Regions from separate parts of the Sphingomonas lacunae genome, predicted to be linked through region 2. Evidence: predicted binding sites of a transcription regulator. Region 2 holds the regulator's gene; the other holds the start of a gene.

Region 1 (14,603 bases), 690 kb from region 2:
TCCCCGCTGCGCCAGTCAGTGGGGCCATGATGACTCGCACCCTCTTGCGCGCTTCGGCCGCGCTTCTCGCCCTTGCCCCGATCACCCTTACCGGCACCGCCAACGCCCGTCCGCTAACGCCGGAGGATCTGGCGACGTTGGGCCGGCTGGCCTCGCCCGCCGTATCGCCCGACGGACAGTGGGTAGTCTATCAACAGACGGATACCAATGCCGAAACCTACGCGCGGTCGACCGGCCTGTGGCTGGTGCCGAGCAATGGCAGCGCCGAACCGGTGCGCATCGCCGACCTGGAAGGGGCCAATGAAAGCGGCGCCGCCTTCTCGCCCGATGGGCGCCGTCTCTATTTCCTGTCGAACAAGTCGGGCAAGGACCAGCTTTGGACGGCCTCTTTCAGCCCGACCGGCACGGTCGACACGCCGGTCCAGGCGAGCGACACCATTGCCGATGTCGCCGGTTTCCGCATCGCCCCCAATGGCCAAAGGATTGTCATGTGGGGCGACATCGGCATGGATTGCCCGACCTTTGGCTGTGCCAATCAGGCGGACCGCGCCCTGCCCGGTCCCGGCACAGGCCGCGTCTATAACGAGATGTTCGTCCGTCATTGGGATTCATGGGAAACCACCGGCATTCACAGCCGCGCCTTTACCTTTGCCATTGGCGCCGATGGCCGGTTGAGCGGTGACGCCGCCGCCATCGCCCCCGAACTGCGCGGTGACGCGCCGTCCAAGCCCTTTGGCGGGGCCGAGGAAATCGGCTGGAGCGCTGACAGCGCCGTCGTCTATTTCACTCTGCGCGTCGCCGACCGAAACGAACCGCGCTCGACCGACCTCGATATTTACAGCGCCCCTGCGACCGGGGGCGCTGCCGCCAATCTGACGGCGAGCAATGAGGCGACCGACACCATGCCGGCGGCCTCTCCTGATGGCCGCTGGCTCGCCTATGCCGCCATGGCCAGACCGGGCTATGAGGCTGACCGGCTGGTGCTGATGCTGAGAGACTTGCGCAGCGGCACGGTGCGCGCACTGACGCAGGATTGGGACCGCTCGGTATCCAGCATCGCCTGGGCGGCCGACAGCCGCAGCATCATCGTTACCGCGCAGGACACGCTGGAACACCCGGCTTATCGTGTCGATGTGCGCACGGGCCGTGTGACGCGTTTGACCGAACGCGGCAATGTCGGCGACACCATCCCGCTGGCCAACGGTGGGATGATCTACACGATCAATTCGATCACTTCACCTACCGACCTTGTTCGGATGGATCGCCGCGGACAGACAACAGCGCTTACCGCTGTCAACCGCGAGCGCATGGCCCAGATCGACCCGGTCCATTATGAGCAATACAGTTTCGCCGGCGCCAATGGTGACCGCGTCTGGGGCCAAATCCTGACGCCGCAGGGGGCTGCCGGCCCGCTGCCGACAGTTCTGCTGGTGCATGGCGGACCGCAGGGAAGCTTTGGCAATAGCTGGTCAACCCGCTGGAACCCGATGCTGTGGGCGGCGCAAGGCTATGCCGTTGTCACCGTCGATTTCCATGGGTCCACCGGATATGGCCAAGCCTTTACCGACAGCATCAACCGTGACTGGGGTGGCAAGCCGCTCGAGGACCTGCGGCTCGGCATGGCTGCTGCGGCAGCGACCAATGCTTCGGTCAATCCCGCCAACGCCTGCGCCGCCGGCGGCAGCTATGGCGGCTATATGATGAACTGGATCGCCGGCAACTGGCCCGACGGCTTCCGCTGCCTCGTCACCCATGCCGGCGTGTTTGACCTGCGCGCCATGGCGTTCGAGACCGAGGAACTGTGGTTCGATGAATGGGATCATGGCGGCCCATGGTGGGCGCGCGAGAATGCCGAGCGCTGGAACCCGGTCAACCATGTCACCAACTGGCGCACGCCGACCCTCGTCATCCATGGCGAAAAGGATTTCCGCATCCCCTACAGCCAAAGCCTCGCCGCCTTCACCGCGCTCCAGCGGCAGGGCATCCCGTCGCAGCTGCTGATCTATCCCGATGAGAACCACTGGATCCTGAAAGGCCGTAACAGCGTGCAATGGTATCGCACCGTTTTCGACTGGATGCGGCGCTGGACCGGGCCGGGCGATACGGCGGCGGCACCTGCCAGCGGCGGCGGCAACCAGTGATCGCGCTGGCTTCGCTCGCCGGGCTGCTGGCCCTGTCCTCGGCCGCTGTGCAGGAAGCACCGGCGGCGCCAGTGCCGCCACCGACACCTATCTCCCCCGCTCCGCCGCGCGGCGGCGATGTGATCGGCGCGTGGACCGTCGATCTGCGCGTGTCGGAGACGGACGCCCCCTACAACCAGCCGATGCATCTGCAGGTCGATGCCGATGGCAAGGTGACTGGCGATTTCTACAACAGCCCGATCAGCTCCGGCCGCTATGGTCATAATATGGGTCGCAGCTGTGTCGCCTTTGTCACCAGCGACGGCATGGGCGATTATCAGCACAGCGCCTGTCTGGTCGACGGGCGCATGGTCGGGCAAAGCTGGGCCGAGCATCGCGGCTTTGTCCTGCCCTGGACCGCGGTGCGGGAGCAGTAAGCGGCACCCTGCCCCCTTGCCGCGCCGCAGCATGGCTGGCAAAGGCGGGGCCATGACTGATACGCCTGCATCCGCGCCTGAACCCGCCAAGACATTCGATCCCGCCGCCATTGAGGCGCGCTGGGCCGCGCATTGGGAGGCCAATGGCCTGTTCCGCCCCGAACGGCCGGACGCCACGCCCTTCACCATCGTCAACCCGCCGCCCAATGTCACCGGCGCGCTGCACATCGGCCATGCGCTCGACAATACGTTGCAGGACGTGCTGGTTCGCTATGAGCGGCTGCGCGGCAAGGATGCGCTATGGGTCGTTGGCACCGACCATGCCGGTATCGCGACGCAGATGGTCGTTGAACGGCAGATGGCGGAAAAGCAGGACCGGCGCACCAATTACAGCCGCGAGCAGTTCATCGACAAGGTGTGGGAATGGAAGGCGGAAAGCGGCGGCCAGATCACCGGCCAGCTGCGCCGCCTCGGCTGCTCGATGGACTGGAGCCGCGAACAATTCACCATGGACCCGCACTTCACCAAGGCGGTGGTGAAGGTGTTCGTCGATCTCTACAATCAGGGCCTGCTGTATCGCGACAAGCGGCTGGTCAATTGGGACCCGGGCCTCAAGACCGCCATTTCTGACCTTGAGGTCGAGACGCAGGAGGTCAAGGGCAGCTTCTGGCACTTCAAATATCCGCTCGCCGACGGGGTGAAGCGCGACGACGGCCTCGACTATATCGAGGTGGCAACGACCCGGCCCGAAACGATGCTGGCCGACATGGCGATCGCGGTGCACCCCGAGGATGAGCGATACAAGTCAATCATTGGCAAGGACATCCTCCAGCCGATCACTGGCCGGCGCTTCAAGGTGGTGGCCGACGAGCATGCCGACCCCGAACTGGGTTCGGGCGCGGTCAAGATCACGCCGGGGCATGACTTCAACGACTTTGAGGTCGGCAAGCGCGCCGGCATCAAACCCGCCGAAATGCTCAACATGTTCGATGCCGACGCACGGGTCGTGCAGGTCGCCGACGGGCTGATCCCCGCCGAGTTCATCGGCCTCGACCGGTTCGACGCGCGCAAGGCGGTCGTCGAGGCGATGAAGGCGCTGGGTTTCCTGATCCCGCATGTGACCAGGGACAAGGAAGGCAATGAGACCCTCCACGACGCCGAACCGCGCACCATCCAGACCCCATTCGGTGACCGCTCGGGTCAGGTCATCGAACCCTGGCTGACTGACCAATGGTATGTCGATGCCGCCACGCTCGCCCAGCCGGCGATCGAGGCAGTGAAGTCCGGCGCGATCGAGATCGTCCCCAAGACGTGGGAAAAGACCTTCTTCAACTGGATGGAGAATATCCAGCCCTGGTGCGTCTCCCGCCAGTTGTGGTGGGGACACCGGATCCCGGCTTGGTATGCCGAAGATGGTCAGGTGTTTGTCGCCGAAACCGAAGAAGAAGCACAGGCGCTGGCCGGTACAGGGGTTGCCCTCAACCGTGACGAAGACGTGCTCGACACATGGTTCTCCTCCGCCTTGTGGCCCTTTGCCACGCTTGGCTGGCCGGAGCAGAGCGACCTCCTCGCCCGCCACTACCCCAATGATGTGCTGATTTCAGGCTTTGACATCCTGTTCTTCTGGGATGCGCGCATGGCGATGCAGGGGCTGCACTTCATGAAGGAGGTGCCCTGGCGGCGGCTCTATCTCCACGGCCTCGTCCGCGATGCCAAGGGCGCGAAAATGTCCAAGTCCAAGGGCAATGTTGTCGACCCCCTTGGCCTGATCGACCAATATGGCGCCGACGCGCTGCGTTTCTTCATGAGCGCGATGGAAAGCCAGGGCCGCGACATCAAGATGGATGAGGCGCGGCTCGAGGGCTATCGCAACTTTGCCACCAAGCTGTGGAATGCGGCGCGTTTCTGCCAGTCGAACGGCATCGGGGCGAGCAAGACGCTGGCCGCGCCCGCCGCGACCCTGCCGGTCAACCGCTGGATCATCGGTGAAGTGGCGGCGACCGTCACCCGCATGCAAGAGGCCTTTGCCACGCTGCGTTTCGACGATGCCGCCAACGCCATTTACCAGTTCGCCTGGAGCCGTTTCTGCGACTGGTATCTCGAATTGATCAAGGGTCAGATCGATGACGAAACCCGCGCTGTCGCCGGCTGGGTCCTCGATCAGATCCTCGTCATGCTCCACCCCTTCATGCCCTTCATCACCGAAGAGCTGTGGCACAATCTGGGGGATCGCCCCTATGAGCTGATCGTAGCGAAGTGGCCGGAACCCGCCGCCAGCAGCGACGCGGAGGCCAGCGCCGACATCGACTGGCTGATCACGCTGGTGCAGTCGCTGCGCGGGGCAAAGGCGGAGCTGGGCATTGCGCCAGGCGCTCGCCTGCCGCTGTTTGCCGAGGATGCCGATGCCGCCACTCAGGCGCGTATCGCCCGCATGGCAGCCGCGCTGGACCGGGTCGGCCGGATCGAGGCAGTGCATATCGGCGGCGCACCTGCGGGGGCGGCGATGCAGTTGGTGGTGGAGGGCGCGACCTATGTCGTCCCGCTCGAAGGGCTGATCGACATTGACGCCGAACGCGCCCGCCTGACCAAGGCGCTGGCGGCAGCGCAAAAGGAAGCCGCCAGCCTCGCCGGCCGCCTTTCCAACCCCGCCTTCACCGAAAAGGCCAAGCCCGAAGCGGTGGAAAAAGCGCGCGAAGACCACGCCGCCCGCGCCGCGGAGGCCGAACGGCTGGAGGCCGCGCTCAAGCGGCTGGGATAAAGCCATGGAAGAAGATGTGCCGGGCGCTGGCCCTTCCGCCGCGCCCGGCCATGGTCAGGGCCCGCGTGACCTGACGCAAGGGCCCATCGCCCGCACTCTGGTTGCCTTTGCAATGCCGACACTGCTGGCCAATGTCCTGCAATCGCTCAACGGGTCCATCAACGCCATCTGGGTCGGCCGTTTTCTGGGGGAAGGAGCGCTGGCGGCGACGGCCAATGCCCATGTCATCATGTTCCTGATCTTTGCGAGCGTGTTTGGCATTGGCATGGCATCAACGGTGCTGATCGGGCAGGCTATGGGGCGGAGGGACATTGACGCCGCCAGGCGCGCCTTTGGGACGGCCACGGGGTTCAGCCTGATCCTCTCCGTGGTTGCCGGTGCGGGCGGCTGGTTTGCCGCGCCGGCGATCCTGCACACCCTAGCCACGCCGACGGAGGCCTTCCCCCTCGCCCTCACCTATCTGCGGGTCATGTGCATCACCATCCCGTCGTCAATATTGTCGGTTTCGGTGATGATGGCACTGCGCGGCGCGGGGGATTCGGTCACGCCCCTGCGTTTCATGATCGTGTCGGTGGTTCTCGACATCCTCCTCAATCCCGCCCTGATCCTGGGGATCGGTCCCCTGCCGGCGCTGGGCATAGCCGGGTCGGCGCTGGCCACGGTCATTGCTGGCACAGTGAGCCTGACCGCGATGATTATCTGGGTCTATTGGCGCGACCTGCCTCTCAGGTTGCGCGGTCCGGAATGGCGCTATCTCCTGCCTGATCGCGAGATGCTCGGCTTCATCCTGCTCAAGGGCCTGCCGATGGGCATACAGATGGTCATCATTTCGGCAGCCGGCCTGATCATGTCCGGGCTGGTCAATCGGGAAGGCCTGATTACTGCCGCCGCCTATGGCGCGACGTTGCAGTTATGGAACTATGTGCAGATGCCGGCGCTCGCGGTCAGCGCGGCGGTCAGCGCGATGGCGGCGCAGAATATCGGCGCCGGGCGATGGGACAGGGTGGGATCGATCAACCGGGCCGGCATTGTCACCAACCTCTTGATGACAGGGACACTGGTCACGCTGATCCTCTTGTTCGACCGGCCGGTACTGGCCCTTTTCCTCGGCAGCGAAAGCCCGGCGATAGAGGTGGCACGGCACCAGCAGTTGCTGGGCAGCTGGTCGTTCCTCCTGTTCGGGGTGACAATGGTACTGTTTGGCACCATGCGTGCCAATGCGGTGGTCATTCCGCCGCTGATCATCCTCGGCATTTCCATGTATCCGGTGCGGCTCGCCTTTTATTACACGGCCTATCCCTTGATCGGTGCCGATGCCATTTGGTGGAGCTTTCCGATCACATCGATGGCATCAATGCTGATGGCCATTGCCGTTTATCGATGGAGCAAATGGCGCCAGGCCAGCCCTGCACTGCCAATGCATTTGCCCAAGACGATGGACTGACGGCCAAGTTCAAAGGTTTCATAGCCGGATCTGGGGCAAAAACCGCACTGGCGCGACCGGTCTCGGGTCCGGTCGCGCCAATGGGTTGCCTCAGGCAGATGCCTGGGAAAACGGATGCGCCAACCAGCGCAAAACTCTCGCTCCCATGCGGATCGGGACCTTGTCCTCCTGACCCGCCGCTTCGCTGGGGAGCGTTTGCCACCATTTTCGATGAACAAGCGTGACGTGCGTCACGCTTGTCACCATATTTGCTTCAGATGGCTGCTCAGCTAGGGCCGCTGCCCGGCATGCTGCTCTGACAACGGCTATGCTCTCCGGCACGGCACGCGGCCACATCCGCCTGCCAACGGGCATAGGCCGCATCATAGGCTGCCTGCGCATCGCGATGCGCCTGCATCTCTCGTTCGTAACGCGCCTGGGCTTCAGCAGCGGCAGTCCGCGCTGCCTGATAATCAGCGGTGGCCGAGTTATAGGTGGTGGCACTGTCCGCATTGGCTGCGTTTTGCGCGCGGGCATTGTCTGCCTGGATGCGGTTCAACGATCGCGTGCCGGGGTCAGCGGCACTTGAACCGGCAGCGCCCGATGCAGACGCTGCAGGCGGGGCTGGCTCCGATCCTGTTTTCTGGGCCAGGACCGGCGATGCAGCCAACAAAAGCGCACTCGGCAAAAGCGCGCTGGTCAAAAGCACCAAACGGGCTGTCGGCCGAGCCTTCGACTTGTGATGAGTGCATTGCATTATCCGGTTCCTATCCTGTTCGGGCATAATTTCGCGTGCATGACGCTGAAACGTCAACATGCCGCATGCTGTTTGGTTCCGCCAGATGCTCTGTTGCTAGGCATGGCTGATCTGGGCCCGTCACTGCGGTTCGGCATTCGCTTCCTCCAGCGTCGGCGCGCGGACGCGGGCGGCGGCATTGGCCTGTTCGCGTTGCTCCGCTTCGAGCGCAGCGCGCGCGTCCGCTTCGGCCCGGGCGCGCGCCTCTGCTTGGGCCCGCGCTTCTGCTTGCGCCTGCGCCCTGTCCCGCGCTTCGGCCTGTGCATCAGCCTCGGCTTGCGCCTGTGCCCGCGCCTGCTCCTGCGCCAGCGCCAGCGCCTGTGCCTGTGCCTGAGCGCGGGCAGCATCGGCACGCGCTTCGGCTTCGGCCCGGCGCCGGGCGATTTCGGCCTGCATCCGTTGCTCGGCCCGATCGTCCGGTGCTGGCGCAACCGGCGCGGGCACAGGGGCTCCGCGACCATAGTCAGGCAGGGGTTCAGGCCGGATCTCGACCGGCAAGGGTTGGGGGGCAACAGGCGCAACGCGCCCGCGCTCACCGCGGGGCGGGCGTGCCGTGTCCCTTGCCGGCGCAGTTACCGGGGGCACCACCGTCACTGGCGAAACCGGCTCGGGAATTGTCGTCGTTGGTGGCGGCATGACCGGCTGTGGACTGGCAGGCGGTGCATTGACCCGTGGCGGCGCCGATGGGGCAATGACGGTACCACCCGGATTGTCTCCGGGTTGACGGGGCGGACGTGGCCGCGGGGTTGCTGGCGGAGGCAAGCCCTGCGCAGGGCTGGACGTTGTGACGCTTCCCGCTGTTTCCGGCGTCATTGCGACAGTCGGAGGGCTGCCCCGGCTGCCGCGCCGCCGCCAATCGTCGAAGCGGGCGCGGGCCTCGCGCCGGGCCTGCCGCTCTTCATCAAGCGCACGGCCGGGACGGCTCGATCGCCGTTGTTGTTCGAAACTGCTCCAATCCGGCCGGGTCCGCCAGTCATCGCGCCAGCCACCGCCCCACCCGCCTGCCCAGATCGCGCCATAGCCGGGGTCCAATGAATAGCGCGCCCAACTGTTGGCGGTCCGGTTGTCCCACTGGCGCTGCCGCCAGGCCGAAGAAACTATCTCCCTGCCGCGATCCCGCAACCGGTCGATGTCATCACGTTGCGTGCGGCCCAACGTTCCCCACCACAAGCGCCCTTCATTGTCATAGATACGGACCAGATCCGGCCCTTCAAACGCATAGCTGTAATAGCTGTCGCGGATCAGATAGGGTGCCGTGGCCCGCGGGGCGCAGTAATATTGGACGATTCCGCTGCGACCCGGCTCGACGATCAACGTTTCGCCAGCGCGGCTGACCCAGGCCCAGCTGTCGATACCGTCATGGCGGAATCCGAAATCGGGCGGCGCATCGCCGATTGCCTCGGCGAAACCATCGGCCTGATCAATCCAGAAAAAGTCGGCTGCGCTGGTCACGCCTTGCTGAACCGGCCCCGATTCCGTTGGCACGGGCATGGGCGGGCGCATTGCCTGACGCTGGGGCATGGGCCGCGGAACGGACGCCACTGGCGGCGCCTCGGCGAGTGGCGGCGGCGTCACACAGCCGCTGAGCATCATGCCGGATGCGCACAATCCACTGACCGATGCGACCAATCTGGCGGTCAACCGCTTGCCCACTTTGCCATATGGCATCGTCATTCTGCTCCCCCTTACAAAGCTGAAGCCCGATAAGGCTTGGCCATACTGTTGCCTATCCGACATGGCCGCAAAATGAACGGATTGGATGTTTGGTTTGACTATGCGACCGGCTTTGCAGCCTTGACCATTGTCCGCTGTCCGCTCATCTGCTCGCGCTGCTTGCATGTAGCGGTCCCGCCTTGCCCACTTCGAACAAATATGGAACATAAGCGCCCATGAGTCTGACACATATCTCGGTCCGCGGCGCGCGGGAACATAATCTCAAGGGCATCGATGTCGATCTGCCGCGCGATAAGCTGGTGGTCATCACCGGCCTGTCCGGTTCCGGCAAATCCAGCCTCGCCTTTGATACCATCTATGCCGAAGGACAGCGCCGCTATGTCGAGAGCCTGAGCGCCTATGCGCGGCAGTTCCTCGAAATGATGCAAAAGCCGGATGTCGAGCATATCGACGGCCTGTCCCCCGCGATCAGCATCGAGCAAAAGACGACCAGCCGCAATCCGCGCTCGACAGTCGCGACCGTCACGGAAATCTATGACTATATGCGCTTGCTCTGGGCGCGGGTCGGAATTCCTTACTCGCCGGCCACCGGTCTGCCCATCTCGGCGCAGACCGTCAGCCAGATGGTCGACCGGGTGATGGCCCTGCCGGAAGGAACGCGGGCCTATCTGCTCGCCCCGGTCGTGCGCGGCCGAAAAGGTGAATATCGCAAGGAACTGGCTCTCTGGCAAAAGGAGGGGTTCACCCGCGTCCGCATCGATGGCGAATTTTACGAGATTGACGAGGCCCCTGCCCTCGACAAGAAGTACAAGCATGACATTGAAGTGGTGGTTGACCGCATCGTCGTGCGCGAAGGGCTGGAAAGCCGGCTCGCCGACAGTTTCGAAACCGCGCTGAAGCTGGCCGAGGGTCTCGCCTATGTTGACCTGGCCGACGGAGTGGCTCCGGGCCGGGAGCAAGATGCAGCGGGCGCCGGAGCGATGAAGAATGCCGGTCTGCCCGCCAACCGCATCGTCTTCTCGGAAAAATTCGCCTGCCCCGTCTCGGGCTTTACCATTGCTGAAGTTGAACCCCGCCTGTTCAGCTTCAACGCGCCGCAGGGCGCCTGTCCGGCTTGCGATGGCCTTGGCGAGAAGCTCGAATTCGACGACGAACTGGTCGTCCCCAACGAGGCGCTGAGCCTCAAACAGGGGGCGATAGTTCCCTGGGCCAAGTCCAACCCGCCATCCCCCTATTACATGCAGGTGTTGGGCAGTCTCGCGCGTGAATTCGGCTTTGACCTGACCACGCCGTGGAGCGACCTGCCCGGCGAAATCCGCCTGATTATCCTGCATGGCACTGGCGGCCGCCCGGTCAACCTGACCTTTCAGGACGGGCGCAAGAGCTATACGGTCAAAAAGCCCTTCGAAGGCGTTATCGGCAATCTCAACCGCCGGATGCTCCAGACCGAAAGCGCCTGGATGCGCGAGGAACTGGGCAAATATCAGCGGCCGCACCCTTGCGAAACCTGCGGCGGTGCCCGCCTCAAGCCCGAAGCACTGGCCGTGAGGATAGCCGGAGAGGACATCAGCCTGTCCGCCCGGCGCAGCGTCGCGGATGCCCTCGCCTGGTTCAGGGCCCTCGCGCCGCAATTGACGCCCCAGCAGCAACAGATTGCGACGCCGATCCTGAAGGAAATTATCGAACGTCTGGGTTTCCTCGACAATGTCGGGCTCGATTATCTCAACCTTGACCGCACCTCGGGCACATTGTCGGGCGGGGAGAGTCAGCGCATCAGACTCGCCAGCCAGATTGGCTCCGGCCTTTCCGGCGTGCTCTATGTCCTTGATGAGCCCAGCATCGGCCTGCACCAGCGCGACAATGACCGCTTGCTGGCGACGCTGCGGCGGCTGCGCGATCTGGGCAATACGGTCATTGTCGTCGAACATGATGAGGACGCCATCCGCTCCGCCGACTGGATCATCGACATGGGACCGGGCGCCGGTGTCCATGGCGGCGAAATCGTCGCTCAGGGCGAATTGAAAACCATCCTCAAGGCAAAGGGCAGCCTGACCGCCGACTATCTCACCGGCACCCGGCGCATCGACGTGCCCCGGGAACGGCGCATCGCTGCCAAAGGGGACGGCAGCCAGATCCGCACCCGCGCCAAACCCGCTGCGAAGCCGACCAAGAAGCAGCTCAAACTGCTCGAAACGCAGGGCAAGTTCATTGAACTGGCCAACGCCCGTGCCAATAATCTGCGCAATGTCACCGCGCGTATCCCGGTCGGCACCTTCACTTGTGTCACGGGCGTGTCGGGTTCGGGCAAATCGTCGCTGATCATCGACACGTTGCAGGCGTCGGCCAGTCGCATCCTCAATGGCGCACGGGTCCTTTCCGGCCCGCATGACAGCCTGACCGGCCTGGAGTTTTTCGACAAGGTGATCGACATTGACCAGTCGCCGATTGGCCGCACCCCGCGTTCCAATCCTGCGACCTATACCGGTGCCTTCACCACCATCCGTGACTGGTTCGCCGGCCTGCCCGAAAGCCAGGCACGCGGCTACAAGCCGGGCCGGTTCAGCTTCAACGTCAAGGGGGGCCGGTGCGAGGCTTGTCAGGGCGATGGGCTGATCAAGATCGAGATGCACTTCCTGCCCGACGTCTATGTCACCTGTGAGCAGTGTCACGGCAAGCGCTACAACCGGGAAACGCTCGAGGTGAAGTTCAAGGGCATGAGCATCGCCGATGTGCTCGACATGACGGTTGAGGATGCGGTCGATTTCTTCAAGGCGGTGCCACCTATCCGCGACCGCATGGCGATGTTGCAGGAAGTCGGCCTGGGTTACCTCAAGGTCGGGCAACAGGCGACAACCCTGTCAGGCGGCGAAGCGCAGCGTGTCAAGCTGAGCAAGGAATTGAGCCGCCGCGCCACCGGCAACACGCTCTACATCCTCGACGAGCCGACTACCGGCCTTCACTTTGAGGATGTCCGCAAATTGCTCGAAGTGCTCCACGCACTCGTCGATCAGGGCAATACGGTGGTGGTCATCGAACATAATCTCGACGTCATAAAGACGGCCGACTGGATCCTCGATCTTGGCCCTGATGGCGGAGTCAATGGCGGCGAAATCGTCGCCGAAGGCACGCCAGAGGACGTGGCGGCCAATCCGCGCAGCCATACCGGGCAATATCTGAAAGCGATGTTGGGCAGCTCCGCCTGACCAGCCTCGCATCCCCAAGGTGCGACGGGGAAGGCGCCCGACAATGAGCCACCTTCCCCGTCATTTTCGGCCGGGAAGCCCCCCGGCACCGGCCGAAAACCGGTCAATTCCGCCTAGTGCCAGTCCGAGCAGGCGCCATTGGCGTCGCCTCGCGCTAGTCCGCGCAGGCTTCATTAGCGTCGCCTCGCGCTAGTCCGCGCAGGCGATACACTTCGCGGCCGTGGGCAACACCGCCAACCGCTGTGGGCTGATCGCATTGCCGCAGCTGATGCATTCCCCATAAGTGCCGGCATCAATGCGCCCAATCGTCGCCTCAATCCGGCGGATTTCCGCAAGCGCAGCTTTCTCCTGACCCTCCACAGAATCCTGCACTTCCATGTCCACCGCCTGTTCTTCCCAGTCGGCGGAAAGCGGCTGATGCAATTCGGCATCCAGATGTTCGACCCGGGCGCGCAATTCCACCAACCTAGCGCCCAGTTGCGCCTTGATTTCCGGGGTTTTGAGGCCCGTCATGGTTGACGGGCCTTGGCGATCATGGCGCTGACCTCATCCAGCATCGCCAGCCGCTGGCGCTTCAGTTGCTCGACATGATCATCCGATGCCGCTTCGACACCGCTGTCGATCCGGTGGATCTCGCGATTGACCCCATGGTAGCGCTCGGCCAGCGCCGCGAAATGACTGTTGCCGGTTTTCAGGCTGTGCAGGACCTCCGCATCCTGTGGGAATTCAGCGTGCAGGTCGTGCGGGACGTGACTCATTGGGGGCAATCCTTTTGGCTCTTGTTTCGCTGACCAGTCTAGCGAGCATGGCGCGACAGACTTTGCGCTGGGTCAAATCCGACCAAAAAACTGCAGGTTACGGCAGGGTAACGAAATGCAAACGGCCCTGTGCCAATAGTGTCGGTCACTATCCGCTTGATGTCCGCCATGGGGCACGGACGTTCAGTGCACAGCATCGGAGCCTCAAGACCGGCATGAAGCAACAGCCTCCTTCCGCCGCGCCGGTGCAAACCGCGCGCCATTTTGGCCTCGACTGGCTGCGGATCGGGGCGTTTGTCCTGCTCATCTTCTATCATATCGGCATGGTGTTCGCGCCGGGCCACTGGCTGATCAAGATAGACCAGCCGGTTGAAGCCGTCGCCTGGCCGATGGCGCTGATCCAGCCTTGGCGTATGCCCCTGCTCTTTGCCGTATCGGGCTATGCATCCCATGCGTTGTTGCAACGCAGCGCCGGGCTGTTCGGATTTGTGCAGTCGCGGACCCGGCGGCTTTTGCTGCCGCTGCTGTTCGGGTCGCTGGTTATCGTCGCGCCGCAATGGTGGGTGAAATTCAGCATCGATACGGGCGAAACAAGCGATCTGGCGCACTTCTGGTGGAGACACTGGTTGTCTTTCACCACGCTGGACGGTCAGTTCATGCCCGATACCGGCCATCTTTGGTTCATCGCCTATCTGTGGACCTATACCATCGCGCTGGCCCTGCTGGTTTGGTTGGCCAGTGCCCCTGTCCGGACGCCGATGGTCCGGATCGCGCAATGGCTGGGCGATGGTTCACGCTTGTTGTGGGCCCCGCTGTTGCCGCTGCTGCTGATGCGTCTGGTGATGCTGTTCACCCTTCCGGAAACCCATGGGCTGCTGCATGATTGGGTCAGTGATGTGACCTTTCTGCCGCCTTTTCTGTTCGGCTTTGCACTGGCAGCGACACCGGCCTGGTGGCCCGCCATCCGCCGGGTCTGGTGCATCGCGGTCTTGGCTGCCCTGTGCACCGGTGCAATCCTGTTGGCTATTGAGGTCATCTGGCCGGATGGCATCGCCCAACGCAGCCATCTGGTACAGGCCCTCCAGCGCGAATCAGCCTTTGTCATGGCCTGGGTCATGCTGTTCGCCTTGCTCGGCCTCGCTGACCGCTGGCTCAATCATGACCATCGCTGGCGCGCCCGCCTGTGTGAAGCGGTCTTCCCCTTTTACATCGTGCATCAAACGATCATTGTTGTCGCAGCATGGCTGTTGATCGGTCAGGGGCTGGGCAGCAGTATGATCTTCGCTGGGCTTGTCATTGCCACCTTCGGCGGATGCTGGTTGTTCTACCGGCTCGCGGTGCACAGCGGCCCGCTGCGTGAATGGCTGGGATTGGGTCCGCGGCGCAAACCGGCGGTTGCCGCCCTACCGACGGTCAGCCCTGTCACACGGGCCC
Region 2 (14,603 bases):
AGCAACGCCCTAGCAAAGCCCACCCTTTGGTCCCGCGCCCGCCAAATGGCTGAAAAGGCTCCGCCCGAGCGCAATCGCTATGTCGATTTCCTCCGCGCCCTTTCGATCCTCGCGGTCGTCGTCGGCCATTGGCTTGTCGCCGCCCCCTACATAAGCGACGGCGCGGTCACTGGCGGGCACCTCCTCGGCATCATCCCCTGGACACAGTGGCTAACCCTCGGCTTTCAGGTCATGCCGCTTTTCTTCCTTGTCGGCGGTTTCTCCAACGCCATGTCATGGAGCGCAAACCGGCGCGACGGCGGCACCTATGCAGAATGGTTTACCGGACGCATGCAGCGCCTCGTCAACCCTGTCCTGCCGCTGTTCCTCGTCTGGACCCTGTTCGCCCTCACCGGCACCGCGCTCGGCGTCGCCCGGCCGATTGTCGAAATGGCCTGCCAGCTCGCGCTGATCCCGGTCTGGTTCCTCGCCGTTTATCTGATGATCGCTGCCGCCGTCCCGTTCAGCCACGCCCTGTGGCAACGGCTCGGCCTCGGCTCCTTTGCGCTGTTCGTCGCGGGCGCCATCCTCATCGACGTCGCGACCCTGCGCTTTGACTTGCCGTACATCAACTTCCTCAACTTCGCCTTTGTCTGGCTGGCGATCCACCAGCTTGGCTATGCGTGGCAGTCGGGCCATTTCAACAGCCCCACCAAAGCCGCGCTCTGGGCTGTCGGCGGCGCAACCGCGCTGACAGCGCTGATCCACTATGGCCCTTATCCCGTTGCGATGATTGGCGTTCCCGGCGAACCCTTGAGCAACTCCATGCCGCCGACCCTCGCCCTGCTCGCGCTCGGCATCACCCAGACAGGACTCGCCCTCGCTCTCGAACCGCTCGGTCGCGCCATGCTCAGCCGCATCGGCGCATGGACCGCCACCGTCCTCGTCAACGGCATGATCATGACCATCTACCTCTGGCACCTCACCGCCTTTGTCCTGGTGATGGTCGCTGCATGGCTGATGGGAGGCATCGGCCTGCACGTTGCGCCGGGCAGCAGTGAGTGGTGGCTCGCCCGCCCCGTCTGGTTCCTGCTGTACATCGCCGCGCTGGTCCCGCTTATCCTCGCCTTCGCCCGCTTTGAGCGCCCCTCGCCCAGCCTCAGCGGCGAGGCAGAGGACCGCCCGCTTCCGCTCTGGCGTCTCGTCACCGGCCTCCTCCTTATCTGCGCCGGCCTCGGCACCACCGCCGCCTTCAGCATTGCCAGCCCGGAGGGCATCACCGGCGTCCGCCTGTGGATCGTCGCCCTGCCGTTCCTCGGCGCAGCCCTCATCCGCTTCGGCCCCGCCTACACGCTGGCGAAGAAGATCTGAACCCAGGCTGGTCGGTTAAGAACAAAAGTGGACCAAATTTCGCTTTCCTACAAGGGGTCAGGTGTGAGACCCCGTTGTAATGTCAGCGATTCTGCCTGTTTGCATGCGTTTCCCTGTCAATGCGGGTCTGACCTATGGCCAGACGAAGCAATGCAGGCGGTGAACGCCGACGCCGGGTTGCTGACCGATCTACCCGCTGGAGGGTCAACCCATGTCAACAAGTGTCAACCTTTGAAGATGACCAATCCCCGCAAACCCTTGTGTCAGAACCGTCTTTTGTCTCCACGTGGGTGTCAACTTGTGTCAACCATCCGTATTGCACCAATAATACAGTCGCCGATCTCCTTCACCCCTCCCCAACCGCCGCCTGATCGGCTAAGCGCGCAGCCATGACAGACAAACTCGCCGAAATCTGCGCCACTACCGCCGCCGAAGTCGCCCGCCGCAAGGCGGTGGTCAGCGATGCCGATTTGGCAATCCGCATCGCCGCCGCATCTCCCCCGCGAGGCTTTCGGGCCGCGCTTGATGGCAAGATTGCCGCTGGCCAAGCCGCCTTGATCGCAGAGATCAAGAAAGCCAGCCCGTCGAAGGGGGTGATCCGCGCCGATTTTGATCCGCCCACCCACGCCCGCGCTTATGCCGCTGGCGGGGCCGCCTGCCTCTCGGTCCTGACCGATGGGCCCTATTTTCAGGGTGATGATGCCTATCTCGTCGCTGCCCGCGCCGCCGTGTCGCTGCCTTGCCTGCGCAAGGATTTCATGGTCGATCCCTGGCAGGTGACCGAGGCCCGCGCCTTGGGCGCCGACGCCATCCTCATTATCGTCGCCGCGCTCGATGACGCCACCATGGTCGCCATCGAGGCCGAGGCCGAAGCCCATGGCATGGACGTGCTGGTCGAGGTGCATAATGAGGACGAACTCGCCCGCGCTCTCGCCACCCTCAACAGCCGCCTGATCGGCGTCAACAACCGCGATTTGAAGCGCTTTGTCACTGATCTCGCCATCAGCGAACGCCTCGCCCCGCTGGTCGCCCCAGGGACTACCCTCGTCTGCGAAAGCGGCATCGCGGGTCCGCAGGACATCGCCCGCATGCGCGCTGCCGGCATCCACGCCTTCCTCGTCGGCGAACATCTCATGCGGCACGAAGACGTCGAGGCCGCGACCTGCGCCCTTTTGGCCGATTCTGGAAGTTGACGCTTGGACGCTAACCTATCTGCTCGGGCCAAAGGCCATGCTTTGGCCCCTTGACGTTCCCTTCTTGTTTCATTAGAAGTTCACCGTACGTTCCGCCACGGAGAACCGTCATGCTGACCCGTAAACAGCACGAACTCATTTGCTTTATTGAGGATCGCCTCGCTGAAACCGGCATTTCACCTTCCTTTGAAGAGATGAAGGAGGCTCTGGGCCTCAAGTCCAAGTCGGGTGTACACCGCCTCATCAGCGCGCTTGAGGAACGCGGTTTCCTGCGCCGTCTGCCTAATCGGGCTCGCGCGCTGGAAGTTGTCCGCAATCCTGGACGTGGCGAGCGCCCGGTAGCCAAGCCGGCCGCCGACGCCAACGTCGTTGCCTTCCCGTCACGTGCCGCCCCGCGCGCGGCAGATGTCGCCAACGACATCATCGAACTGCCGCTGCACGGCCGCATTGCCGCCGGTGTGCCGATCGAAGCGTTTGAGGACCACAGCCAGTTGGCCGTTCCCGCCGCGTTGCTTGGCCCGGGCGACCATTATGCGCTCGAAGTGTCGGGTGACTCGATGGTTGAGGCTGGCATTCTGAACGGCGATTATGCCCTTATCAAACGGTCCGATACCGCGCGCGAAGGGGACATTGTCGTCGCTCTCGTTGATGGTCAGGACGCCACGCTGAAATATTTCCGCCGCGAAGGGCGCGCTGTTCGCCTCGACCCGGCCAACCCCGCCTATGAGCCACAGGTGTATGACGCCCAGCGTGTCGTGGTTCAGGGCAAACTGGCTGGCTTGCTCCGCCGCTACCATTGAGGGGACGCGCCGGTTCCGGCGGCTGAGCGCTCTGCGGGTGGCTCCTGCTGCCCACGGCGCGGCGGCATTATGGTTGGCGGCTGGCCCCATGGCATCCCCCGCCAGCTTGCCGCCACCGCTTCTACCGACGGCGGGTCCAGCCTGATTGTCAGGCCACCGGTCTCCCTCAACGCTTTCTGGTCGGCCTTCAGCCAGCGGGGCTGACAGGCCCGGGGCAACCACCGGTCGGCGATGACGATGTCCACCTCGGCACAGGCCTTGACCAACGGCTCCCAATCCGTCCTGTACCCGCTGCGGGATGCCATAACGGACCAGCGGCGTCCCGCTCTTTCCATCGTCCAGACGCAAAAGTCGGGTGAGCAGCGCACGCCGGGTTGCTCGGCGAGAGATGCCAGCTCCTCGTCAATGCCGGCCGCTTCGGCCAACTGGTCGCGGACAAATTCGCCTGCCCTATCCCTCAACAGCACATAGCGGCCATCATCGGTGCGCACGGCAACATGCCGGCCATCGCCTGTGATCAATAGATCCGGCGGAGTGATTGACAGCGCCCAAACGGCCCCGAGGACAAATGGTACGGCGCCCCACCAACGCCATGGCCTTGTCCAGATCAGCAGCCAAAGACCGCCTGCCAGCATCAGGCCGAATGCGCCCCGTGGCATCGCGGGCAGATTGGCCGTGGCACCGGGGGCGTTGGCAACAAAATGCGCAATGAACAGCAACAGGGCGAGCGATTGCTCCACCACCCACCAGGCAGGCGCACCCAAGCCGACACTGTCGAGTGCCAGCGCGAGCGCTTCAGCCGGCATGACGATGAACGTCGTCAGCGGAATCGCAACAATATTGGCCGCGGCACCATAAAGACCGGTCTTGTGGAAATGAAACAAGCCAATCGGAATGAGCGCCAGTTCCACGACCAGGCCGGTCAGGAACAGACTTGCCATGGTTCGGCCAAACTTGCGAAGCCATCCCTCGTCGCGCGCCGAGAACCAGCTAATCGCCCGCGGTGAACTGTGCAGCGCGACAATGGCCGTCACTGCGGCAAAGCTCAGCTGGAAACTGGGCCCTACCAGGGCCTCTGGCCAAAGCAGCAGCACCACCATCGCTCCTGCACCAATCAGGCGCAGGGTTATCGCGTCGCGACCCAGCACCAGCGCCAACAGGACCAGAAGAGCGGCAAGCAGCGAGCGTACTGTCGGAATCTCGCCGCCGGTCAGCAAGGTGTAGCCCAGGCCTACCAACGCTCCGCATCCCGCCGACACGGTGACCAATGGAAACCGCAGCGCCAGCCAAGGCGATAGCGCGAGCAACCGCAGAGCCATCCACATGGCACCACCCACCGCCGCGGTGACATGCAACCCGCTGATTGACAACAAGTGCGCCAATCCGGAACGACGCATGGCCTCATCATCCTCAGCGCTGATCGCCCCTCTGTCACCGGTGGCAAAGGCAGCCGCTATCGCTCCCGGACCGCCTGCCACCTGTGTCTGGATGTGGGCGGACAGTCGCGCCCTCAGCCCCGGGCCAGACTCCTGTCGTGCATTGATCCGCTCGACTGGTCCGATGGCGCTGCCGACCGCGCCAATCTGTTCGAACCAGGCGCGACGCGCAAAATCATAGCCACCTGGCAAAGCTGCGCGCGGCGGCGGCACCAGCCGCGCCCTCAACCTGATCCGGTCGTCGGGCAAGATTGACCTTGCACCTTTGCTTTCCCACGGAACGGAGACCCTTATCTTTGGCGGCAATGCTTGCCCCGCATCCGGTTTGAGCATCAGCCGCACCTGTTCACGTGACGCCAGCAGTTCAACAGAAAGCACCTCGGCGCTGAACAGCGATATGGCAGGCTTTGCCAGAACCGGCGCAGCCACTCTTTCGTTCTTCCACCAGATGGTCGCACATCCCGCAGCGAGAGCGAGACCAGCAACCAACAGCGCTCTCCCCGTCAACCTCTCCGTCGCGCCAAGCAACCAGCCGATCAGGGCCAGAGCCAGTGCCAGAAAAACAAGGGAGAGCCGTAATTGTGTGCCGGGCAGGATGAACCACAGGGCTATGCCGGTTCCGAACAGAATCGGTATCCAAAGAACGAGCTGTTCTCTTTCGGTCCACAATTGGGCATCGAGGGCGCGCAACCAGGCTGCGGGGGACGCATGCACGTCGCGCAATCCGGCCCAAATGCCTGTTTGATGCACCGCCCCTGTCATGCTAGGCCCCCGTCGCCGGGCGGTCCCGAGACCCGCCTGCACATCCAGTCATATCTTGGGAGATAGAGCGCGTGGGCGCAACTGCATCCATCAACGTCGTGGCAAGCGCTGGTGAAAAGCCGGTCGTGACCCGCTTTGCGCCATCACCAACGGGGTTTCTCCACATAGGCGGCGCACGCACCGCCTTGTTCAACTGGCTCTATGCCCGGCGCAACGGCGGCCAATTCCTGTTGCGGATCGAGGATACTGACCGTGCCCGCTCTACCGACGCCGCCATTGAAGCCATTCTTGATGGCATGCGCTGGCTCGGCCTCGATTGGGACGGAGATACAATCTATCAATTTGCCCGGGCAGAGCGCCACGCCGAGGTCGCGCACCAATTGCTTGCTGCCGGACATGCCTATCGCTGCTTCCTCACGCAGGACGAGCTTGCAGAGATGCGCGCCACTGCCCAAGCGGAAAAGCGACCCTTCCGCATCATCAGTCCATGGCGTGACTCGGATCCTGCCTCCGTTCCCCAAGACCGGCCGGCTGTGGTCCGCCTCAAGGCTCCACGCGACGGCACCCTGACCATCCAGGACCGCGTTCAGGGTGAAGTGAAGGTGAATGCCGAAGAGATCGATGATTTTGTCCTGCTTCGGTCGGACGGCACTCCGACCTACATGCTTTCGGTTGTGGTCGACGATCATGACATGGGCATTACCCACGTCATCCGGGGTGATGACCATCTGAACAACGCCTTTCGCCAGTTGGTGATGATCCGTGCGATGGGTTGGCCAGAACCGGTCTATGCCCATGTTCCGCTGATCCATGGCAGCGACGGCGCAAAATTGTCGAAACGCCATGGCGCCCTGGGTGTCGATGCCTATCGGGATGAACTCGGTTTTCTGCCTGAAGCCGTGAACAACTATCTGCTCCGCCTTGGGTGGGGCCATGGCGACGAGGAAATCATCAGCCGCGAACAGGCTCTGGAATGGTTCGACATCGACAATGTCGGGCGGTCGGCCTCACGCTTTGATTTCAAAAAGCTAGAGAATCTCAATGGCCATTATATGCGGGAAGCCGATGATGCCCGGCTTACCGACATTGCCGCCTTTCATCTCGGCGAAATGCTCGAACGACCGCTTTCAGCTGGCGAACAATCCCTCCTGCTGGCAGCCATGCCATCGCTCAAACCTCGGGCAAAAACGATGATTGAGCTGGCGGAAGGAGCACTGTTTCTTTTTGATTCGGTACCGCTCGCGTTCGAGGACAAGGCAAAGGCGGCAATTGATGCCGCGCCGCCTGGCTTGCTGGCCTCTCTACTCGCGACGCTCGAAGACCTTCCGGACTGGACAATGGAATCACTGGAAGCGGCCTTGCGTGACGCTGCGGAATCGAAGGGACTGGGGCTAGGAAAGGTCGCCCAGCCGCTGCGTTCGGCGCTGACTGGCCGGGCGATTTCACCTGGCATCTTTGACGTGCTATTCCTGTTGGGGAGGGAAGAAGCCTTGCATCGAATCAAAGCCGCGCTAACGGCATAAATGACGCGGTGCAGCAGACACTGATCTGCGCGCCGCAGGCTACCAGGGGAAACCATATGACAGACGCCACGCTCTCCACAGGCGACCAACAGGTCAGCCTCCCCGTGCTCGAAGGGTCGGTTGGCCCGTCGGTCCTCGATATTCGCAAAATGTATGCCCAGACCGGTCAGTTCACCTATGATCCTGGCTTCACCTCGACCGCCAGCTGCGAATCCGCGCTGACCTATATTGACGGTGATGAAGGCGTCCTGCTGCATCGTGGCTACCCGATTGGCCAGCTTGCCGAACAGTCGAGTTTCATGGAGGTTTCCTATCTCCTGTTGAATGGCGAGCTGCCGTCGCAGGACGAACTGACGGGCTTCACCAACACCATCACCCGGCACACCATGCTGCACGAACAGCTGTCTACTTTCTATCGCGGGTTTCGCCGGGATGCGCACCCGATGGCAATCATGTGCGGTGTCGTGGGAGCCCTTTCGGCCTTCTATCATGATTCGACCGACATTAACGATCCGGTGCAGCGCAGGATTGCCAGCCACCGCCTGATCGCCAAGATGCCCACGATTGCGGCGATGGCCTACAAATATTCTGTGGGCCAGCCGTTCGTCTATCCGGACAATTCGTTGAGCTATACCGGCAATTTCCTCAAGATGACCTTTGGCGTTCCGGCTGAGGACTATGAGGTGATCCCGGCGGTCGAACGCGCCATGGACCGGATTTTCATTCTCCATGCCGACCATGAGCAGAATGCGTCGACCTCCACCGTGCGACTGGCGGGTTCGTCGGGGGCTAACCCGTTTGCCTGCATCGCCGCTGGCATCGCCTGCCTCTGGGGCCCGGCCCACGGCGGAGCAAATGAGGCCGCGCTCAACATGTTGCGCGAGATTGGGACACCGGATCGCATCCAGCATTATATCGACCGGGCCAAAGACAAGAATGACCCGTTCCGCCTGATGGGTTTCGGCCACCGCGTTTACAAGAACTACGATCCCCGCGCGACGGTGATGCAATCGACCGTCCGTGAAGTGTTTGATGCGCTCAAGGTCAATGATCCGCTGTTTGAGACGGCCCTCCGCCTGGAAGAAATCGCCCTGAGCGATCCCTATTTCGCGGAAAAGAAGCTGTTCCCGAACGTGGACTTCTACTCGGGCATCATCCTTTCGGCGATCGGTTTCCCGACCACAATGTTCACCGCCCTCTTTGCCTTGGCCCGGACCGTTGGCTGGGTTGCGCAGTGGAATGAAATGATCTCTGACCCCGCGCAAAAGATTGGTCGGCCGCGCCAGCTCTACACTGGCCCGACCCAGCGCGACTATGTGCCGCTCAGCCAGCGCTAAGCGCCAATATCATCCAAGAGGACGTGAAGGGGCGGCTTTCTCGGCCGCCCTTTTTCGTTGGACGCCCAACCTCGGGCCTCACCCTGCGCGCTTGGGCAATCGCAAGGTAAAGCGCGCTCCCTGTCCAGGCGCGCTATCTATAGAAATATCCCCATGCATCGCACGAGCCAATCTTCGGGAGATATAGAGGCCGAGCCCGCTACCGCCGGCATCGTTGCGACCCAATCGTTCGAACTTGGTGAACAACCGCGCCTGATCCTCGCCGGAGATCCCCGGACCTTGGTCGGCGACAGTGACTGTCGCCCACAGATCGTCGGTATCAACGCGTATCCACACCATTGAATCCTCCGGGCCATAGCGAATGGCATTGCCGACCAGGTTCAGCAGGATTTGTAGAACCCTGCGAAACTCCCCGGTCGCCAACGCGGACTCGTCCGCGCCGGGCGCATCAATCCGGATCAACCGCTCCTTGGCCTTCATGGCCAGCAGACCCGCCGCTCGCCTGCCGACATCGGCCAGATCCACCCGTTCGGACGCAATCGTGAAATTCTCACGCTCCACCGCTTGCAAATCGGCAAGATCATCCACCAGATCCAGAAGATGCCTTCCCGCCAGCGCAATATCACTGGCATAGCGCGCATAATCGGCGCGGATCGGGCCTTGCAACTGACCGGCAATTGTCTCCGCATTGGCTATGATGCGGCCGAGTGGACGGCGCATCGCGCCATCAATTCTCAAAGCAAAGCTGCGGACATCGATATTGCCCAGCAAATTGGTAGGTTCGTTGGCGTCAGCTGGTTGCGGCACCGCTACATCCACCGGTAGCTGGCCAAAGCCCACAGGAGCTGCACTTCCGTAAAAGCCGGTGAAAATCTCGCCGTCATCATGCATGGCATTGGCTTTGAGCATCACCACAGTGCCGTCAGCCAAGCCAAGCGCAACCCGCGCCCGTTGGCCGATGAAATCGGCTTGTTCGGCTAGCGCGGTCAGCAATGGAAAGCTTCCGTCATTGTCAGGCAAGAGGTGGAACAATTCCGACATCGACCGTCCCATCCATATCTGGTCGGACAATCCCCAAGCGGCATCGGCTTCCACCATGACCAGCCGCAAACGAATATCACAGGCCCAGCTGATCGCGCCCGGAGGAATGATTCTCTTGGGCAGCGGAGGCAAAGGATCACTATGTGACGCATCGGGTGCATCATGCGCGGTCCAATCAACCAACTCGATCCTGACACCGTCGCTATCAGGAAGGAACCTGCCGTGGGCGCTGATTTCATAGCGTTCATCGGCCATGAGCACCTGCCGTTCAATCGGCGTTTCAAGCCTATTGGCTAGTCTTGCCAGTCGTGCAAGCGCTGGCAGCGCAATCGGACCGCCCAATGTCCCGCCGGCTTGCTCCTGCAACTCCAGCAATTGAGCATCGGCCGATACCAGCCTGCCTTCTGCGTTGACCCTGGCGCGCACAGCATTGATCATGCGCGACCTCCCCGTCCTGCAAAGAGGACCGGGCGATCAAGCAGGGCAAATGGCACGGCCAGACGCTGGCAACAGGACAAAAATCGGCTCATTACCAGTTCTTGGTAGCAGATCAGCGTTAATAGCGGCTAAACCGATCTAACTGTTTTTGGTTGCAAACCGCTTCCAAAGGCTGATGCCTCCCTCTGGCCAGTCAAATTGCGCCAGCAACAAGAGGGTCAATGCTACCATCACCGTCCAATCATAGGCGCTCTGCCAGCCAGTGAGGACGGAGAAAAAGCCCACCAGAACCCACGCCATCACATCGTCAACCGGGCATCGCATGCGATTGGGCAGCGCCGAAAGACCGACCAGAATCACCAGCGGAAAACTACCCTCTCCAATATGCAATCCGCCCTCGCTCCACGTGGCACCCCGTTCCGCAATCAGGAATGCAAGCAATTGCGTCACCAAGCCCACACCGGTTAAGCGCGCCCAAAAAGTGGCTTCCGCTCTGAACTGAGCGACAAAATTGGCCGCTTCATCTGCAAGAACACCCACGATGCCCAAAACTATGGCGGCAACCGGTTGGCCGAACAGAAAGGCTGTGGATGCCCCGATGAAACTCAATGGTGCCAAAGTGCGCGCAATTTTTCCGCTGTTTTGCGCGCCCATCAATCGCCCGGCAAACAGACGGACGAGAGGGCCGGCCAAATGCCTTCTGCCAATTCCGCCATGATCCTTCAGCGGGGCAGCAAGCAAACGGCGCTCCAATGCAGCAACCGCATCGCTGGTCTCAGCCAGCATCATGTCCCCGCTGACGAACAGGGCCGTGTCCACCTCTGTACGCCCTGCTCCATCCTGAACCGCTGCGCGAAACAGCAACAGCTGAGGGTCCCAATCGCGTGGTGCTGTTTCCAACGCCGCAATGGCTGCAGCCGGCAGCACCGCAAGACCAGCCCAACGTGCCGACGCGTCAATCCGTTCCAGACCCCGCGTGACCGATGCATCGGCGGTAACCAGCAAGTTTGCAGCCCGGGCACTGCCTGCAGCCTTCCAAATCTGGTCTCCCGCGATCAGACCATCGGCGATCAGCAACAGCCGGTCATGCCCCTTGGCCAGACGCAGTACATCAGCGCCGCTCCGGACCAGATCAACAGCCAGTCCGCGCGCCCTGATCCGGTCACAGGCTTCCGCCAGGGCCGGTGGCACACCATCAACCAAGACGAGAAACTGCGACACACCGATGGCCCTTGACCGCTCGGCCTGCTGCTCAATCAACGTCATGCCAGCCAACGGCAGCAGGGCCCGCAGCATCGGCATGCCCCATGCATCGACATCGTCGGTCAACAATTGTGCAGCAGCGAGAGCGACGGTCTTCATGTCAATCCGCCATTCCGCAATATGCGGTCATGCCTGCGATCATCACTGCGCCCCATTGTCATGCACGGGGTCTAGCACGACCAACGCGTCACGACACCCCTCTTGCGCGACCGGCGCAGGGCGGCCAGAGATTGCACAATGTCCGAAGCCCAATTCTCCGCACCGGATTCCGGTGCTGCCATCGTGATCGGCGCGTCAGGCGGTATTGGCTCAGCTTTAGCGGATGAGTTGGAAAATGCCGGACAGGCTGTTGTTCATCGCCTGTCCCGTTCCGGGCCGATCCCCTGCGACATTACTGATCCCGACAGCATTGCCACTGCTCTTGACCAATCATTGTCCGGGCCACCGGTGACCCGGGTTTTTGTGGCAACCGGCCTTTTGCACACAGACGGGCAGGGGCCAGAGAAAACTCTGCGGCACCTTGATGCCGACTGGCTTGCCAGCAACTTCGCTGTCAACGCCATCGGCCCGGCCCTTGTCCTTTCCCGGTTACTTCCGCTTCTGCCCAGACAGCGCCGGGTCGAGGTCGCGGTTCTGGGCGCCCGCGTCGGCAGCATATCGGACAATCGCCTCGGTGGCTGGTATGGCTATCGGGCCAGCAAGGCAGCACTGCACCAGATTGTGCGAACAGCGGCAATCGAATGGGCGCGCAGTCACCCGCAAGCTGTTCTCGCGGCGCTGCACCCAGGCACTGTGCACACCTCGTTATCCGCCCCGTTCGTCCGCCAGGACAATGGTCGCCACATCCTCAAACCGCAGGAATCAGCGGCGCAGTTGCTCCGGGTTCTTGCTGGCTTGTCACCCGAACAATCGGGCCGGATTTTCGACTGGCGCGGCGTTGAAATTCATCCCTGAAAAACCCGCTTTTGCTGGCATAAGCAGCCAAGAGCGGCTAGGGTCATTCCACATAGAACAGACCAATGCGAAAGCCTGAATTTTGACCACTGATACCGCGTCGCCACCTGCCGCCCCAACCGACATTCAGCCGATCAACATCGTCGATGAAATGAAGTCGAGCTATCTCGACTATGCGATGTCGGTGATCGTTTCGCGCGCCCTTCCGGATGTGCGCGATGGCCTGAAGCCGGTGCACCGCCGCATTCTATATGCGGCACAGGAAGGCGGCTATGTCGCCGGCAAGCCCTATCGCAAATCGGCGCGTCTGGTTGGTGACGTCATGGGTAAATATCACCCGCATGGCGACAGTTCGATCTACGACGCCCTTGCCCGCATGACGCAGGACTGGTCGATGAGCGTTCCGCTTATCGACGGTCAGGGCAATTTCGGTTCGATGGACCCCGACAGTCCGGCTGCCATGCGCTACACCGAAGCGCGTCTGGCAAAGGTGGCCAATGCGCTCCTTGACGACATTGACAAGGATACGGTCGATTTCCAGCCAAACTATGACGGGTCCGAGCAGGAGCCGCAGGTTCTTCCCGCCCGCTTCCCCAATATTCTGGTCAATGGCGCAGGCGGCATCGCCGTTGGCATGGCGACCAACATTCCCCCGCATAATCTGACCGAAGTGATCAACGCATGTCTGGCGATGATCGACAATCCGACGATCACCACTGACGAGCTGATCGACATTGTTCCAGCTCCGGATTTCCCCACCGGGCCGCTGATTCTTGGCCAGGGCGGCGCGCGCAGCGCCTATCACACCGGTCGCGGCTCGATCATGATGCGCTGCCGCCACGTCATCGAAAGCCGTCGCGGTGACCGCGAGTCCATCGTGCTTACTTCGATACCGTTCCAGGTGGGCAAGACCGCGCTGGTCGAAAAGATCGCCGAAGCGGCCAAGGACAAACGGATTGAGGGCATCAGCGACATTCGCGACGAATCGAACCGCAATGGCGTTCGCATCGTCATCGAACTGAAGCGTGACGCGACCGCCGACGTCGTGCTCAACCAGCTCTGGCGCCACACCCCCGCCCAGTCGAGCTTCCCCGCCAACATGCTCGCCATTCGCGGCGGTCGACCGGAAATCATGGGCCTGCGTACCATGATCGAGGCGTTCCTCACCTTCCGCGAACAGGTCATCACCCGCCGCACGAAGTTCGAATTGGCCAAGGCGCGGGATCGTGCGCACATCTTGCTCGGCCTCGTTGTCGCAGTGACCAACCTCGATGAGGTGGTCCGCATCATCCGCGGCAGCGGCACGCCGGCCGAAGCCCGCGCCGCCCTGCTCGCCCGCAAATGGCCGGTCGCCGAGATCCTGCCCTACATCCGCCTTGTCGAAGCGATCGAGGGCGATATCGATGGCGACACCTACAGCTTGTCGGACATTCAGGTTCGCGCCATCCTCGAACTGCGCCTCCACCGTCTGACCGCGCTGGGCCGCGACGAGATTGGCAAGGAACTGGCCGAACTCGCCGAGAAGATTGCCGAATATCTCGCCATCCTCGGTGACCGCGAGCGCCTGCTCGACGTCATGCGCGAAGAGTTGACCACCGTACGTGACGCCTTCCCGACGCCGCGCCGCTCGGAAATCGTTGCTGCCGCTGACGGCATTGACGACGAAGACCTGATCGAACGCGAGGAGATGGTCGTCACCGTTACCATGGACGGCTATATCAAGCGCACCACGCTCGACACCTTCCGGGCGCAGCGCCGCGGGGGCAAGGGCCGCGCCGGCATGGCGACCAAGGACGAGGATGTCGTCACCGAACTGTTCGTCACCTCGACGCACACGCCGGTCCTCTTCTTCTCCACTCTCGGCAAAGTCTATCGCATGAAGGTATGGCGCCTGCCCGAAGGCGGGCCGGCGACCCGTGGCCGTCCGATGATAAACCTCCTGCCACTGGCCGAAGGGGAAACCATCTCCACCGTGCTCCCGCTGCCGGAGGACGAGGCTGACTGGGCGAGGCTCCACGTGATGTTTGCCACCGCCAAGGGCAGCGTCCGCCGCAACAGCATGGATGCCTTCACCAATGTGCCGTCGAATGGCAAAATTGCCATGAAGTTCGAAGGTGATGATGCCGATGACCGGTTGATCGGCGTTGCTCTCCTCTCCGAAGGTGACGATGTCCTGCTCGCCACCCGTCAGGGCAAGGCCATCCGCTTCCCCGGTGAGGATGTTCGCGAATTCCAGAGCCGTTCGTCGACCGGCGTGCGCGGCATGACGCTGAAGAATGACGATGAGGTTATTTCCTTGTCGATTCTTCACCGTTCCGGTGCATCGCAGGAGGAACGGGAGGCTTATCTGCGGGCCGCCCCGTGGAAGGACAATGACGCCGAACCTGCCCTCCCCGCCGACCGCATGTCGGAAATGGCGGAACGCGAGCAATTCATCCTCACCGTCTGTGCCAATGGCTATGGCAAGCTGTCCTCGGCTTATGAGTATCGCCGCACGGGTCGCGGT

The links. The regulator LexA, encoded in region 2, represses DNA repair genes until DNA is damaged. The targets are predictions, from matches to a motif close to GTTCCNCNCTTGTTCT.
Region 1: the regulator LexA is predicted to act here: its motif matches at 9,398-9,413, upstream of uvrA (excinuclease ABC subunit UvrA).

Annotation. Positions count from the first base shown of each region.
Region 1 covers NZ_CP053015.1:2,862,466-2,877,068, forward strand. Annotated here, with positions in the region: gene GV829_RS13680 (dipeptidyl-peptidase 5) at 27-2,141, shown strand; gene GV829_RS13685 (hypothetical protein) at 2,138-2,557, shown strand; gene GV829_RS13690 (valine--tRNA ligase) at 2,610-5,315, shown strand; gene GV829_RS13695 (MATE family efflux transporter) at 5,320-6,759, shown strand; gene GV829_RS13700 (hypothetical protein) at 7,025-7,408, opposite strand; gene GV829_RS13705 (hypothetical protein) at 7,616-9,208, opposite strand; gene uvrA (excinuclease ABC subunit UvrA) at 9,424-12,411, shown strand; gene GV829_RS13715 (TraR/DksA family transcriptional regulator) at 12,601-12,924, opposite strand; gene GV829_RS13720 (HP1242/YdcH family protein) at 12,921-13,169, opposite strand; gene GV829_RS13725 (acyltransferase family protein) at 13,385-14,603, shown strand, end outside.
Region 2 covers NZ_CP053015.1:2,175,955-2,190,557, reverse strand. Annotated here, with positions in the region: gene GV829_RS10515 (acyltransferase family protein) at 1-1,350, shown strand, start outside; gene trpC (indole-3-glycerol phosphate synthase TrpC) at 1,740-2,543, shown strand; gene lexA (transcriptional repressor LexA) at 2,654-3,343, shown strand; gene GV829_RS10500 (ComEC/Rec2 family competence protein) at 3,334-5,541, opposite strand; gene gltX (glutamate--tRNA ligase) at 5,640-7,064, shown strand; gene GV829_RS10490 (citrate synthase) at 7,121-8,401, shown strand; gene GV829_RS10485 (sensor histidine kinase) at 8,480-9,880, opposite strand; gene GV829_RS10480 (hypothetical protein) at 10,019-11,242, opposite strand; gene GV829_RS10475 (SDR family NAD(P)-dependent oxidoreductase) at 11,381-12,097, shown strand; gene gyrA (DNA gyrase subunit A) at 12,249-14,603, shown strand, end outside.